2 regions of the Oryzomonas rubra genome follow, and region 1 is predicted to be linked to the other one. Evidence: riboswitches for the same ligand, from Rfam matches in the RefSeq annotation. Region 1 holds a riboswitch; the other holds the start of a gene.
What was found. A riboswitch is a leader RNA that binds a small molecule or an ion and turns the genes downstream of it on or off. The one in region 1 is predicted to bind S-adenosylmethionine.
Positions count from the first base shown of each region.

Region 2: it holds a riboswitch for S-adenosylmethionine, as region 1 does, so the genes downstream of both, ET418_RS05680 (trans-sulfuration enzyme family protein) here and ET418_RS03695 (hypothetical protein) in region 1, are expected to answer to the same signal.

Region 1 is NZ_SRSD01000002.1:170,540-178,121, reverse strand. Features, by position in the region: gene ET418_RS03720 (3-keto-alpha-glucoside-1,2-lyase-like domain-containing protein) at 1-592, shown strand, start outside; gene ET418_RS03715 (diguanylate cyclase) at 772-1,632, shown strand; gene ET418_RS03710 (asparagine synthetase B family protein) at 1,651-3,459, opposite strand; gene ET418_RS03705 (cytochrome c3 family protein) at 3,737-4,579, opposite strand; gene ET418_RS03700 (DUF4337 domain-containing protein) at 4,713-5,294, opposite strand; SAM riboswitch class I at 5,589-5,687, shown strand; gene ET418_RS03695 (hypothetical protein) at 5,919-7,241, shown strand.
Region 2 is NZ_SRSD01000003.1:127,801-135,382, reverse strand. Features, by position in the region: gene ET418_RS05685 (trans-sulfuration enzyme family protein) at 1-1,087, opposite strand, end outside; gene ET418_RS05680 (trans-sulfuration enzyme family protein) at 1,098-2,234, opposite strand; SAM riboswitch class I at 2,300-2,406, opposite strand; gene ET418_RS05675 (chemotaxis protein CheX) at 2,548-3,054, opposite strand; gene ET418_RS05670 (cytochrome C) at 3,315-3,677, opposite strand; gene ET418_RS05665 (hypothetical protein) at 3,750-5,231, opposite strand; gene ET418_RS05660 (hypothetical protein) at 5,272-7,095, opposite strand; gene ET418_RS05655 (hypothetical protein) at 7,146-7,582, opposite strand, start outside.

The DNA of each region.
Region 1 (7,582 bases):
GGGCGGTAGCACGTGTTGGGCCGCGGAGGCCACCAAGGCAAGCCAATGGACCTTTGACAAGGAGCAGGCGGGGAAGCTTCCGGCCGGGGCGACGGTCTTTGCCGGGAAATGGGCCGTTCAAGGGGTGCCCGGCGCGCCGAGTGCGCCGAATGCCCTCTGCCAGACCGGCTACTCCGACTATCCCGCGCTCTCCCTGGGGGACAAGGTCTATGGCGACGTGACGATCGCAACGCAGTTCAAGGCGATCTCGGGCAGCAGCGACCGGGCCGCAGGAATTATTTTTCGTATCAGGGATAAGGATAACTACTACATTCTGAGGGCCAACGCCCTGGAAGACAACATCAACATCTACACGTATGCGGGTGGCAGGCGCAGATCCATCCGTGAAGGTTCGGCCAAGGTGCCCTCCGGCACATGGCAGGAGTTGCGGGTGGAGGTACAGGGAAACCGCATTCGTGGTTTCCTGAACAACAAACAGGTCGTGGAGGCGATCGATGATACCTTCAAGGCCGGGAAGGTAGGATTATGGACCAAGGCGGATTCCGTCACCTGTTTCGACAACGTCCGGGTCAACCCGGCGAAACCGGAATAGGGGCCATGCTGTCTGTTTTTTCCTTTCTTGGGGGGGCGGATAGGGGAGCAAGGGGAAGAGCGGCAAGATTTGCGGAGGCGCCATAAATATTTTCGATCATCCCGTAAAAAATAGGACTAAGGTATTGAAATAGGGTGAAAACATGGCATGATCTATCCAAATAACCTCTCCGGGTGAACATGGTGCATAAACAGGAAACCGTCTCGTCCCGCTATTTCGACTACCTCTACCGGCTGGGGAGCACCGTCAATGCCGCCATCGGGCTGCTATGCTGCGTGCTCCTCGGGGCTTTGGACGTTCTGACGCCGCCGGAATACATGTTTTCCTTTCTCTATCTCTTTCCCATCTCCTTTACCACCTGGTTTGCCGGCAAACGCGCGGGTCTGCTGGCTTCCATAACGTGCACCGCCATTCTGGCGCGGTACAGCTTTCAGGCGAACATGCTCGCCGCCGTATGGAACAACCTGTCGACGCTCGGCATCTTCTGCGTCGTCGCCGTCATGGTAGGTAAAATCCACCAGCTTCTGGACAACGAACGGATTTTGTCCCGCACCGATGCGCTGACCGGGGCAATGAACCTTCGAGCCTTCACCGAGCTTGTGGAGTATGAAATATTGCGCTTGCGGCGCGACTATAGGCCTTTTTCCATTGCCTATTTCGATATCGACAACTTTAAAAAGGTGAATGACAGGTACGGGCACCGCAAGGGTGATGAACTGCTCAAGTCGGTGGTAAGCTGCCTGCGGGAAAAGATACGGAGGACGGATATTATCGCCAGGCTGGGCGGGGACGAATTCACCATCTTTTTCCCCTCGACGGACCATGAGGCGGTGAAGACGGTAACGCTGGATCTGGTGAAGGCACTGGACCGGCTGGCGAAACTCAACAAGTGGCCCACCACCATCAGCATGGGGGTCGTAACCTGTTCGGACGGGGCATGCGAACTCGATGACCTCATATCGACAGCGGACAAGCTCATGTATGACGTGAAGCATGCCGGGAAAAACGGCGTTGAATATGCCGTGTATCCGCGGGCGTAACGGGACAAACCTGAAAGGCTATTCCAGATACCCCAGAGCATTCACCCCGGCCAGATAGTGCGCAAATCTCTCAGCTGCTTTTATTTTCAGGAAAGTTGTGGTCGTCAAATAATGCGTGGACAACGGGTCGCTCAGCACCTGTCTACCATACGTCTCCATAATCTGATTGCTCTTGAGCTTCCTGTCATCTGGCAATATCGCACTCTCGCGTTTTTTGCCACCTTTTGCAAAGTGGTACAACTTTTTTGCCGGTTCAATACAGGCGGAAGGTAAAACCGCATGTGCAAGGCGAGACAGAAACGCTTGCTTATAAACATCCAGGAATTCCAACTCGAAAGTCTTGAGATTAATTTTTGCCGGCCTATGCGTAGTGCATACGGGCAGCTCTAAGAGCTCTGGCATCAGGGTATGAATGAGCCGTATCTGGAATGCATCGTTCGATCGATACTCGAATGGCATCTCTAACAGTGAATCGTGCAGACACTTCAACGCTAGTGGGTCAATATAGTGGCAAAACTCATTGGCAAAGTTAAGAAACCTTGCATCGGTACGGATGTAAAGGAAAAGGGCGGCTTTTACGAACGTTTCTAATGGTGCTTCATCATCAGGAAATTCTATCCCGCCATGGCGCAACCCCTCTCTCAGATCCTGGATGAATTCGGATCTATATAGCTCCCGGCAAGGAAGATCTGGGCTCTTGCCTTCGGAAGACATATTGAATTCAATGAGGTCGTTGATCGTATAGTTTCTATGCTCTTGCGCCCATGGTCTCCTACATGCCGTAATAACGCCACGCCCACCGAGCAGGAGATCGGGATAAGGTGAAATGCCGCCGCTTAATTCCTCTAACAACGACCGGGAAGCGCCATAAACCTCATACTGGAAGCCGTAAGTCTGGAATAACTCTTGTAAAATGTTTTGATTGTATGGCTGTTCCCCGGACCAGTCCAGTAGCTGGAAAGGCAGGTTGAATGTTTCGGCGATTTTTGTTGCAATCTCAAGATCAATTGGGCGGTCGTCAGTCAGGTCGCTGTTTCCGACTCCATACATGATTTTAGGAGCCGCCCCCTGATCCAATAATGCCGCCAGGATGGTTCTTGAATCACGTCCACCCGTTCCGAAAAGCCCAACAGATCCGACCGCCGTTATCTCGCGGAACACCGCCTGAACCTCAGATTTATAACCGTCAACCGCATCGGAAATCGATGAATATTTTTGCCTGGCAGTATGGGTATCAGGCAGGTTATTTACTTTGAATACTCCATCGTTGAGGTCGACAGTTATCGCCTGGGTGCCGAAAAGCCGCCTCACTCCCCTGTAAAAAGTCTCTTCTCCCAGGGTGCAGCTCTCAAATGCGGTCATGACCAGTTTTATTGGATTTATTCTCCGCTCTGGCAACATCTGCGCACAGATATCAAGCGAATTCGAAATATTCCAGCACGAATCCATGTTTGAGTAATACAGAGAAATCGCACCCTGAGGATCGGTGAAGACGGTTATTTTATTGTTATGCCTGATCGCGACGGCGTAGTGGCCGATTGCCCTTGAGCGTACAGCTTCAATGCCACTGTTGACGAAATCGGAATAGAAGTCCCGAAGCGCCGAAGGGCCAAGCCTGGACCGGTAAATGATCGTGCCGGCTGAGCAGATCCAATCGTCTTCTCCACATGTAACAAGGTTGTTGGTGCCAACGGCACGCTTTAGGTATGCCTGAACATGGCAATTATGGGTGGAACGATGCCCTGAGGAGTTCAGTCCCGCTCTCCTGCATGCGTTTTCGGCTTGTTGGTGCGAATTCTCGTTTGATGTCAGGTACCATCGAGCCATTTTCCCCTCCCACACGACTTGCAAACTTTTTGCCTGCTAAGGGTTCGCTTACTCCATAAGTACTTCTATCGGGATAGCCGCCGATGACGGACCATTTTTGAGCTGCCCCCCATCACCCCCTGCCGCCCCATCAAATTCATGGTTATTAATTTTACCCCATATAAGTACTGAATTCAAATGCAGTTTCAATATGTTAGAAATGTCGCCACGATCCAGAAAATGTTGAAATAATTACCGCCCGGATGCCGATCCCCCGGGAGGGCCGGGGCGCCGCAAACTAATGGCACCCTATGCAAACGTTCTCGTCCCTGAGCCTGTGGACCGAATCCGCTCCCGCGGCTGAAGGCCCATAGGAAATGATACCTTCCTGATGGGGGTTATGGCACGTTGTGCACGTAATGCGCCCTCGGGGGACCAGCGGCAGCGAAAACCTTTCCTGGATTTCCGGTCTGGCGATGTTTTTCTTGATTTCGCCCGGTGGCGTTAGCAGGAAGTGTTTTTCAAAATAACCTGTATGCATCAGAGTGTGGCACCTCATGCAGAGAAATGACACATCTGCTTTGAATAACACCATATTCGCCCGGTCCTGCGAAGGGTCCGGCTCCAATTCATGGCAGTATAAACATACCACCTTGCCATTGACGACGGTTTGACTTCCATCATCCTGCCTCATGACATGAGGATCTATCGTGGCGTATTGTTCGGCAGTGTGGCAATTGAAGCACATCGTTCTCACATCAGTGTACGGGCCTCCCCGTAAGAACATCGGTGTCCCCTTGTGTTGCGGGCCGCCATGCATTTCATGGCACGTGAGGCACTCGATTTTGCCGAGATAGAGTGGAAACTGCGGCTTGATTTGCATGGTTGGGATAAAATTTACCGGGTGGTGGTTTGTCGTGTAGTTATGACAGTCGGGACAAAAATGTGAGGGGTCGACGTAGGAAGGAAAAAGCGCCGTTTCCCCTTCCGGTTTGGCAACAGTGTGGCAATACAGGCAGTCGGAATGCGGTGCCTTGGCGGCCGGATCGCTGTTCTGTTGAACATCGATCCTTAATTGGCTGCATGACGTGAGAACGAGCGCTAGGATAGTCAGACGAATCAGGCGGTTAAACGTTGTCATAACGGCCATCCCTCTCTTGCGATACCTGGCGCGGATTGGTATCTTCGCAGAGCCAATAAGGGGACAGCTACTTATTGTCCCCTCGGTGACGTATTTGTTGCCTGTCCCCTTATTGGCCGGGCCGTTTACCTCTTTATTGAAACATTGGCCAGACAAAGAGTATTATGCCTACTCCACCGGCGAGCAGCGAAGCAAACCAGACCAATCTGTAGCGCGTAAGTGCCGCCACGGCGCCCAAGGCAATAGAGACCTGAAAAAGGGCGACCGCACTTGCAAAGCCATGGTGTTTATGGAGAAGGTGATCGGATTCCTTTAGCCGCTCGTCCCGTTCTCGTTCCTTCTCCAGTGCCTTGCCCTGGATCTCTTTCTGCTCTTCGATGTAGCGGTGCATTTTTTCTTCATAAGCGGCGGGAGGTTCTTTGCCAATGGCCAACCAGGCCGTGCGTGACGCTTCCTGGACCGCTGCCTTAATGCCTTTGGCTTGGTAATAGGCCCACTGGTCCGATGCCTCGGATTGTAGTCGCGTCGCTTCCGTCTTCAGTACCAGGGCCATGTTGACAGTAGCTCCGGCCTGAAGCGATGCAATAGCGGCGAGAACTGCCAGAATTGCAGTGGTAATTGAAATGAGCCTGAGAAATGTTCCCCCCTCCCGTTCCAGTTCTTCTTTAATTGCTTCGTGCAAATTTTCAGTTTCGATCTCTGGGCCTTCAGGCATAAGACGTCTCCCTTCATCTGCATGTACGAGAGCAATAAAAAGTGCTACAGAAGCGGCATGGTGTGGAAAAATAGTTGATTAATGATTATCTCAGAATACGCCGATGTCAATCGGCATTGGATTTTGAACCACCGCAGGCGAGAGCCAATAAGGGGACAGGCTACTTATTGGCCCATCGGTGACGTATTTGTTGCCTGTCTCCTTATTGCGTCCCGGGTCAACGCCAAGCGCGTTCGGCACCTTGACAGAATTTGTAAAGTTTAGTATGTTTTATTTAACATATCGAAACACCCCTTCTTATCACGAGCAACTGAGGGACTGGCCCTTTGAAGTTGCAGCAACCACCCTTACAGGCAGGTGCTAAATCCAGCGGAGAAATCCGGAAGATAAGGAAGCCACGTCAAACTCCTCTTGGACTATGACCCCTTCCGACAATCCGGAAGGGGTTTTTCAGTCTAGGGGGCTCATATGCACTTTACCCTTTAACACAACCAGACAAACTGTTTTCATGACAACCGGACCCTTATAGGCGTCAGCAGATGCTGAACTGTATCTTCTCCCGGCTTTCCTTTTACCGTTTGAAAACAGACACGGAGGTTAATTCAGCATACGAGGGGGATATCCATGGAAAAAATATTCTCGATAAGTAAAGAAGATTATTCAAGGTTGAAAAACTATTTTCAAGAGTATGAGATTCCTTGCGTCAGGTTGCCTCGGCCTGGAGACACTCGGTTGTATATTGGTGTTGCAGTTGTTTTATCTGATTCAAGTGATGAAAAATATTACGTTTCCAAATCCCCAGTAAGATTCTACTCGGACTACTATGAGAACAAAAAGGAAGTATTGTCTTCCTGTCTGGAGGCAAAGAAGATTCTGAATAACAACCTGCCATCTCTATCCATCTGGTCAGATAACAACGTTGTGTGTGCGCTAGAAGAAGGTTTCAAAGATCTTGACGGGCTCCTTGTCAGGGCAATTACTTTTCCGGGATTGTTGGCAGTATCGCTTGTGCAGCACTATTTCGACGATCACGGCATTCCGATTGTCTTTTTGCCGAGGGATGGGGGTAGGGAGTGGGGTATGACTATGACTTCCCGTGATGTTTGTGAGTTGAGAAGTCTGCATGACCTGCCGGAACATCTCAAAAAAATGATGACATGTGAACGCCTGCCTGTCGGAAGTGAACTCTGTCGGGTCCTGCAGGAGTGGTATCCGTATTCAATCAATTGCACCCATCGAGGCTCATATCTTCATGAAGTATTTAGATTCATGGGCTGGGCTGCCGGCGGGCGTGCTCATCAAGTGCTGGAGTACCTGGACGGCACCAGTGAGAGCATTAACCATAAAATAGCTTTCCGGATCAGGGAAATAGGAACCTGGGACAGGTCCGGCGGCGGTATGGCGGCGGCTATGGCGTATGGACTGTACGGATGGTTCGGAAAGGAACTGGGTAACCGAACATGGTCCAGAGATGATCCGAAGTGGTACTGGAGCTGTGGTGAAGCAAGGCGGGCGTTAGACCGAAGGTATCCTGAGTTCTTTCGTAATAAAGTCACAGAGGGGGAAGGGCTTACCGGGATTGATGAATTGGTCGATTTTATTGGAGCCAACGAAAAGCTGTTTGAAAGAGTTTACGATGTTCTGCTGGATTCAGATAATCCGAAACACCGCATCCGTGCAATCACTGCAATATCCAGGTTACTGCATCGTAGGCCGGGGATGTTGAGGTGGAGAATTCGCTATCTTCTTTCGCGGGATTTCAAGGCCGAACCGATTGAGTTTGCACGTGAAGTTGCGCGAGTACTCTCTGTGCTTTATCTGCTGGGGCAGGAGAAAGAAGATGCTGTCAGCAGACTGAAATATTTTATTGATAACTTTGAAGACGAAGAATTGATCCGTCTTTCGAAAATAGCTATGGAGGTTCACACCGGCAAGCAGAGCCAATAAAGGGGGGGCCAGGCAACAAATTAGTAGCAGTGGGTTCAATAAGCAGCCTATCCCCTTATTGCCTCCGCAAGTTAAATCATTAAGTTATAAATACCAGGTGGGTCAATCTGGGCGCCTATAATGCTGATAACCATGGGGCAAATCACCAAGCCGATTCACATCTTTGGTGGGCAATTGACCTGTCAAAGGGTTGGTTGAAGGGCAGAAGAGTGTTTGAACCTGCAAGGGGCGCTGGCGCTGTCTTAATACATACGCTTGACATTCAGCGTATCAGAATAATTGCGGAGCGTGCCGGGTGGACGGAATGGCGGACAGGAGACCGGCTTGAAAAGTGGGCGTGA
Region 2 (7,582 bases), on a different contig from region 1:
CCAGCCCGACCGAGAAACGCACCAGGGTGTCCTTGATCCCCTTCTTTTCCCGTTCTGCTTTGGGAACTGCCGCGTGGGACATCTTTGCCGGGTAGGAGATGATGCTTTCCACCCCCCCCAGGCTGACGGCAAAGGCGGAAAGCTGCGCTTTCTCCAATAGTTCCTTGGTTAACGCGTAGGATTCGAGCTCGAAGGAGAGAACGGCGCCGGGGCCGTCGGCCTGGGCGGCATTGACGGCATGGCCGGGATGGTCGGCGAGTCCGGGGTAATGCACCTTGAGGACTGACTTTTTGGTTTGGAGCCAGGCCGCGATCTTTTCCGCGCTCCGTTGGCTCTGGTCCATCCTGACTTTGAGCGTCTTGAGCCCCCGCAGGGTCAAAAAAGAATCCTGGGGGCCCAGGATGGCGCCGAAGGCATTCTGGATGAAGCGGATACGATTGCCCAGTTCCGGGTCGCTGACAACGGCGAAACCGCAGATGACGTCGCTGTGGCCGTTCAGGAACTTGGTGCCGCTGTGCAGAACGATATCGCAACCGAGTTCCAGGGGGCGTTGCAGGTAAGGGGTCATGAAGGTATTGTCAACCAGGGTGATGATACCCCGTGGCCGGGCCAAGGCCACGACCCCGCGCAGGTCGGTGACCTTGAGCAGCGGGTTGGAGGGGCTTTCCAGGTAGATGCCCTTGGTTTCCGGCCTGATGGCGGCCTCGATGGCATCAAGGCTGGTGGCGTCAACGAAGGTGGAACTGATGCCGAGGCGCTGGAAGATACTGGTCAGCACCCGGTAGGCGCCGCCGTAGACATCTTCGCACACCACCAGATGATCGCCGGGAGAGAAGATCAACAGGGTGGAGGAAATGGCCGCCATGCCGGAGGCAAAGGCAAAGGCCCGGCTCCCCTTTTCCAGCCCGGCGATGGCCACCTCCAACGCCTCGCGGGTGGGGTTGTCGGAACGGGCGTAGTCGTATTTCCCGAAGTGGTCCACCGATTGTTGACGATAGGTGGAGGTCTGGTAGATGGGCACGCCCAGCGCGCCGGTCAAGGGATCGGCGGTCTGGCCGCCGTGAATGAGTTGGGTTGCAAATTTCATGGTCGTCTCCTTACGCTTCCAGGGCTTGGTTCAAATCTTCGATCAGGTCGCTGCCGTCCTCGATGCCGACCGACAGGCGCAGCAGGGTGTTGTTGATGCCGAGTCGCGCCCGGAGTTCAAGCGGTATATCGGCGTGGGTCTGTACCTCGGGAAAGGTGATCAGGCTTTCCACCCCGCCCAGGCTCTCCGCAAAGGAGATCAGGCGCGTTTTCAGGAGCACCTGTTCCACCAGGGCGTGGGTCGCGACCTCAAAGGCGATCATGGCGCCGAAGCCGCGGGAATCGCGCTTTACCAGGGCATGACCGGGGTGGTCTTCGAGACCCGGGTAATAGACCTTGGCGATGGCCGGGTGGTTTTTCAGCCAGCCGGCGATTTTTGCGGCATTTTCCTGTTGCCGGTCCAGGCGAACCCCCAGGGTCTTTATGCCGCGCATCACCAGCCAGGAGTCCTGGGGCCCCAGCACCGTACCGGCGGCGTTCTGGTGGTAGTAGACCCGCTCGGCCAGTTCGGCGTCCTTGACCACCACCAGCCCCGCGATGGTGTCGTTGTGGCCGGCCAGGTATTTGGACGCGCTGTAGACGGCGATGTCGGCTCCCAGGTCCAGGGGGCGCAGGAGGTACGGGGTGAGAAAGGTGTTGTCCACGATGAGGAGCAGGTCGCGGTCACGGCAGAGGGTGGACAGGGCAGGGATGTCGGCGAACTTCAGCAGGGGGTTGGTGAGCGATTCGGCGAATACCGCCCTGGTCCGGGGCGTGAGCGCTGCCCGCACCGCCTCCACGTCGCTCGTGTCGACATAGCTGAAGGTCAGCCCGAACTGGTTGAACACCTTGTCGAACAGGCGGCAGGTACCGCCGTACAGGTCCTCGGTAACGACCAGGTGGTCCCCCGAACGAAACAGCAACAGCAGGTTGGCGATGGCGGCCATGCCGGAGGAATAGGCAAAGGCGCGTGCCCCGTTATCAAGGCGGGCCATGCCGTCTTCCAGGGACTGACGGGTTGGGTTGCCCGAGCGGCTGTAATCATAGCCGGTGCTCTGGCCGAGCCCCGGATGCCTGAACGTGGCGGTCTGATAAATGGGCACCGAAACCGCGCCGGTCCGGGTATCCCATTCCAGACCGATCTGAACCGCCTGCGTACTGATATTCATCTTCTACCTCCCAAAATAAAAATCCCCTTCCGGGGTGTGGAAGAGGATTCCTCTAGGGCATCTCTTCCTTATCTCCCGAAACCGTGCGGTTTCGCTGGAATTGGCACCTTACCCTTGCAGGTTGGTTGCCGCGACGTCGTTGGGCCAGTCCCTCGGTCGCTCTCGATAAGAAATTTTATGTATTTTTTGTGTGAATTATTGTGGGTTGAGCCTACGATATGCCACCAATCTTGTCAATAATATTTTAGCGGGAGAGGCTCGGAACGCAGTGGGACGGGTGGTTATCATTGCCGGTCCGGCGGCCCTCCCTTGCTCATTCTTTTTCGAGCACTATCGCCACCATGAACCAATCCTCATCGGTTGCGAACCGGAGGGTGAGCGTGTCGAGATTGTTGCCGGCATTGACATAGTAATCGTCGCCACTGACCAGCGAAGGAGTTGACAGCTTGATATCGGCGCCGCCCGGTGAGATATGCTGCTTGAAGGAACCGGCAATCATGTTGGAGATCTCGCCCAGGGCATCGCGAACATCGTCGTTCAACTCGGTGACTTCCATGCCGAGCATGCTTGATGTAAAGGCGAGCGCCAGCTTCTGGGGGGCATGCAGGCTCACCAGGCCGTTATACACACCGGCAAACCCGACCATTGCCGTAATGCAGTCCTTGAAATGTGTCTCCGGTGCCACCTGGAGCGGGAGGTGCAGCAGGTTTTCCATGCCTACCATGGTGCAGAACACCTCTTCCACATCACGGATAAGGTGTTTGAGCAGTTCGTCTTCGCTCGTGTGAAGAGCGTCCAGGAGGTCATTTTTCAGCGGCATGGCACGCCCCTTTGTCCGCGGGGCCGATCACGCATGACGAAAGGCGCACCGCTTCCCCCCTTCCGTCAAACGACCAATATGCCCACACGTGCGATTGGTTCCGATGCTATCGGTATAAAGCCCTACTCTGCATAATTGGGATGGAAATTTCAAGATAAAATAAGACGATTATAATATAAAAACAGCCTCGCACCGGGAGGGGCGAGGCTGTGTGGAACAGGCAGATAACAGGGGGCCAAACGCCAGTGTTGCCGATGCCCCTACCGTGCGTTCTCGTCAAGCAGGTAATTCAACAGTATGACAACTTCCCTGATCTCTTGTTTGTTCATATTGGAATTGGGTTTCCGCAGCATTTTGATGCCATAGGCCTTTACCGCCTGCCGGTCAAAGGGCTGGCCGGTGATGGGAGCCCTCCCGGTCTGCACGGCAATGACGGTCCGTTCCATGGTGTGGCACTTGACGCATTTCCGCGACATGAGATCGAACGATGCCCTGTAGTTGGCCGGGATGCTGTCGGGATCGAAATTCATTCTGTCCCCGCGTCCCTTTACCCTGATGCGTGCATCGGCAACCGAGGCAATAACAAGCGTGAAGAGCGTGACCAGTATGATGAGCTTCCGCATGTGAGACTCCTTCAGACGAGATTATGGCGGCTAGTATAGCAAAGAACCCTGGGGGTGGTCATGACGTAAACATCAGAAGCTGAACGTCACCCCGAGGGTCCCGATCTTGTTGGTGAAATCCTGGGCGCTCGAGCTCACGGTCGATTTGTACGCAGAGGCGATCTCATGTTTGTACTCCAGGGCCACCTTTACGTTTTGAAGGGGTGCGTAGGCGAGGGTCGGGATAAAACGACGCACCAGGCCGCGTCCGTCATCCTGATATTCGAACCGCATGGCACCGATGAGGTTCTGGAGAAAGGTATACTCGCCTTCAACGGCGGCAACATAGGACTTTACCTCGGTCGGGGTCGTGGTCAGGTAGGGGTTGTCGTCCTTGCCCAGCACCCCGGCCACCCTGAGCCTGAAGAGCTTGTAGAGGATGTCCAGGTCCAGGCCGCTGCGATAGTAGCTGTTCTGGATGAGGCCGCCTTCCGTGGTGTTTGGGGTACCATTCTTGCCATAGTAGCCGTAGGCCCCAACGGTGACCGTCAGGAAGTCGAAGATGCTCTCCTCCTTGGCCAGATCCACCTCCGGTTCGTTTGCCAGGTAATCCGCCCCGCCGAACTTGTAGGAGATGTGGCCATAACCTTCCTTGGTGTTTTGATACTTGCGGTTCACCACCCCGGCGGCGACGAAGAAGCGGTTAGCAAGGACGGCGTTGGCCTCCAGTGCGTCTTGGGGCTGTTCGAGCTTGAATTCGGAAGTGCCGACCGTGTAGGCGTAGGGGGCAAAGGAGTTGGTCGTGGAGAGTTTGTTGTTGGACTTCCAGAGCCCGAGTTTCGGCTGCATGCGCCCCACTTTGAAGTTGATGGGGGTGTCGAAGGCGTGGCGCCAGATGACGAATAGTTCATTGATATTGGTGCTGTTGTTGGCCGGGGTGGTGCTCGTCGTATTCGTATTCAGGATGTTGTCGGTATTCTCGCTGTAGGCCACATAGGTGGCGAAAAAGGCGACCTTTTCCCGGAAATTGCCGCCGGCGTTCAGTTTGAGGGCACGTGTCGAGAGGTCGAGCTCGTTGGCGGCGCTGTGGTCGTAGGTCGCATGTATCGAGGCGGTGAAGGATATGGGCAGAAGTTCGGGGATGGCCGCCAGGAGAAGCCCTTCGGGCTTGGCCTCGCCCCCGGGAGCGGCGTCAGGCGCAGCCGCTTCCTGGGCCGGCTCGGGTGCGGACGCCTCTGCGGCCCCCAGTGCCCTGCCCTTCAATTTGCTCAACTTGTCGGCGTCACCTTCACCCTTCACCTCTATGGCCCCGCCAGCCGGCTTGGCTGTCGCCTTGGGGGCGGGGGGGGCTTCCTTGGCCTTGGCCGCCTTCTGTCCCTTGCCGAAGTAGACGTATGAGTTTTTAAGGAACGCCTCGCCGTACTCGTTCAATTCGGGGTAGATGGTATGGCAGGTGCTGCATTCGACCTTGTAGGCGCGGCTGAATGCAGGGATGGCGTGGGATGAGGCAACCACAATCAGTTGGACAAGACAAGATCCTATAAGGCACAGAATCAAAGCCGGTTTTCTTGTCATGGTGGTGTCTTCCTCCTGTAATTTGATTAAATTAAAATCGTTACCAGCGGTAGCACATCCCTGAACTACTGTCGTAGTTTTTGCAGATGAAGTTCAAGGCCTGCTCGGTATTGTAGGGGCCCGAGTAGGTTAATCCGCTGCCGGTAAGCGGCAATGTCGGCATGGTGGCCGTATGGATGGCCGTATAGACAGTGCCGGGGTTTGCGCCGGCGGTAAAATTCTGATTGTTATTCACCAGCCAGTCGATCGAGTCATAGATGAGCTGTTTGGAATAGATCGGATTGTGGGTGTATCCGGCCGGATCGTTGAAGAAGAGGCTGTAGTTGAAGTAGGCACCCATGGTGTAGGCTCCGGCGCGGATTTTGCTGGTACCGGAGGCCGCCACGGTGTAATTGCCGAATTTCTTCCAGTTGTTGTTGGGACTTAGATTGGGAGTAGAACCGTAAACACCGCGGCTTCTCAACAGGGCGTTGAGCACCAGCACTGCTGCACGGTAGCTGTCACGTTCGGCGTTCATGAATGCTGCCGTGCGCGGTCTCGGGTCCGCTACCGTGGAGCCTGAATAATGGCATTTACTGCATACTGGTTGCTCACTCAGCATGTTTTTGATGGAATTGCTGACGGTACTGGTATTCCCCCAACTTGCCGCCAAGACGTAGTGGGGACGGTCATTGGTCATGTGGCAGACGATGCAGGCGCCTTTTGACGCCATGTTCAGAGCGGCACCGACATTTTTGTGTGTTGGGTTGACCGCGTACATGGAGTCGGCGAAAAACTGGAAGCCGCTCCTTCCCTGAAGGTTGGCCCCAGAGGCAAAATCGTGCGGCGAGATGGCGTTAGGGTTCAAGCCGTTATAGTCAAACAAGCCGAGTTTGTCGGCGGTTTTGATCATTTCCCCGACTTCGCGCCCTGCGTGACACGGCATGCATACGTTTGAATTGCCAAGTGAGTCGTACTGAATATTCAACGAGGCCCGGATTAGGGAGACGCCTGCGGGGTGGGATGAGTACATGTACCAGATCGAAGCTGCCGGTACACTGCGCAGTTTGCCGCTGTAGGCACTCCCATCGTTGGACCTGCCGTCGCTGTGGCAGGTGTCGCAGGCCGCGGTTGGCTCGCGGGTTGAGTCGCTTGGTAGTGCATTTACATTGGTGAAATTGGATGTTACGAAGTTGATAAAACCGGTGGAGGTGTGGCAACGTACGCAGAAACCGCCGTAATTGGCACTCGCCGCCAGCGCACTGCCACGGGTTTTGAAGTCAATGGTGCTGGGAAGGGTGGGGCCCCCCATGGCGGAACGGGACCACTGCTGAAGCATTGTCTTGGCTGTGGTGGTATCGTGGGGATTGTGACACTTACGACAGTAGTGCTTGTAATTGGCGGCGACGTAGACGGGGCGCTGCACTTTAGTGCTAGCACTGGTACTGAAATGGCTGAATTGTGTATCAACGGTTATCCCGTCATAGGTAGTTATGTTAAATATCCCATTTGACTTGGCATGGCACTTGTCGCACTTGCCGTCGGTATCCGGGTTCCTGCTGACGTGATTCGCGCTGCCCGGCGTACCGCTCGGCGTACCGCCATGGCACCGGCTGCAACTGTTGGGGTGTCCCGCCTCGGGCTCGTGGCAATCGGCGCAACCGGCGGCGTTGGAGGTGTTGTGGACCGAAAGTTTCCATTCCTCGGCGATATTCTTGCCGGTGCCGGGACTGACGGCGTTTTGATGGCAATTGTTGTTGAAGCAGGCTTCCGACTGGGCCAGCTTTGTGCTGCCGCTGGCCGTAACCGTTTTTTCGCCGCAGCCGGCCAAGGCCAGCAGGAACGTTGTCAGAAGCAATGATGCAGCGATAATTCTTGAGACCATGTGTGATCCTCCTGAAAAAATGCGCAACATGCCTTTCAACGGCAGTCTAGCTATCTCAGCAAACGGTAGATATAGATGAACGTACCCCCGACGGAAAGGCTGGACAGGAAGCCGGCATACTTGTTGACGAGGGTCGAAATCTGCACGCGGTCGGCAAATTTGTCGATATCCGACACCTCGTCGGTCATGACGGCGATAATGTCCTGCCAGTCCTTATCCCACTGGAAGATTTGCAGATAGAGCTCCGAGCCCCTCCAGAGGAAAATCAGGAAGAAAACAATGCCAAAGGCTATGAACCCCTTTGAAATGGGGGAGTCTTTGATGGCGACATAGATCTTGCGGATCAGTTCCAGGTTCATGATCGAGAGAAACACCCAGATGGCGTTCTCGACGATTTTAAAGTTCCTGATGGTATTGGGGCTGGGGGTCGGATTAACAAACAGGAAGAAGCCGCCTGCGACCAGGATGAGCAGTGAGAAAAGATAGA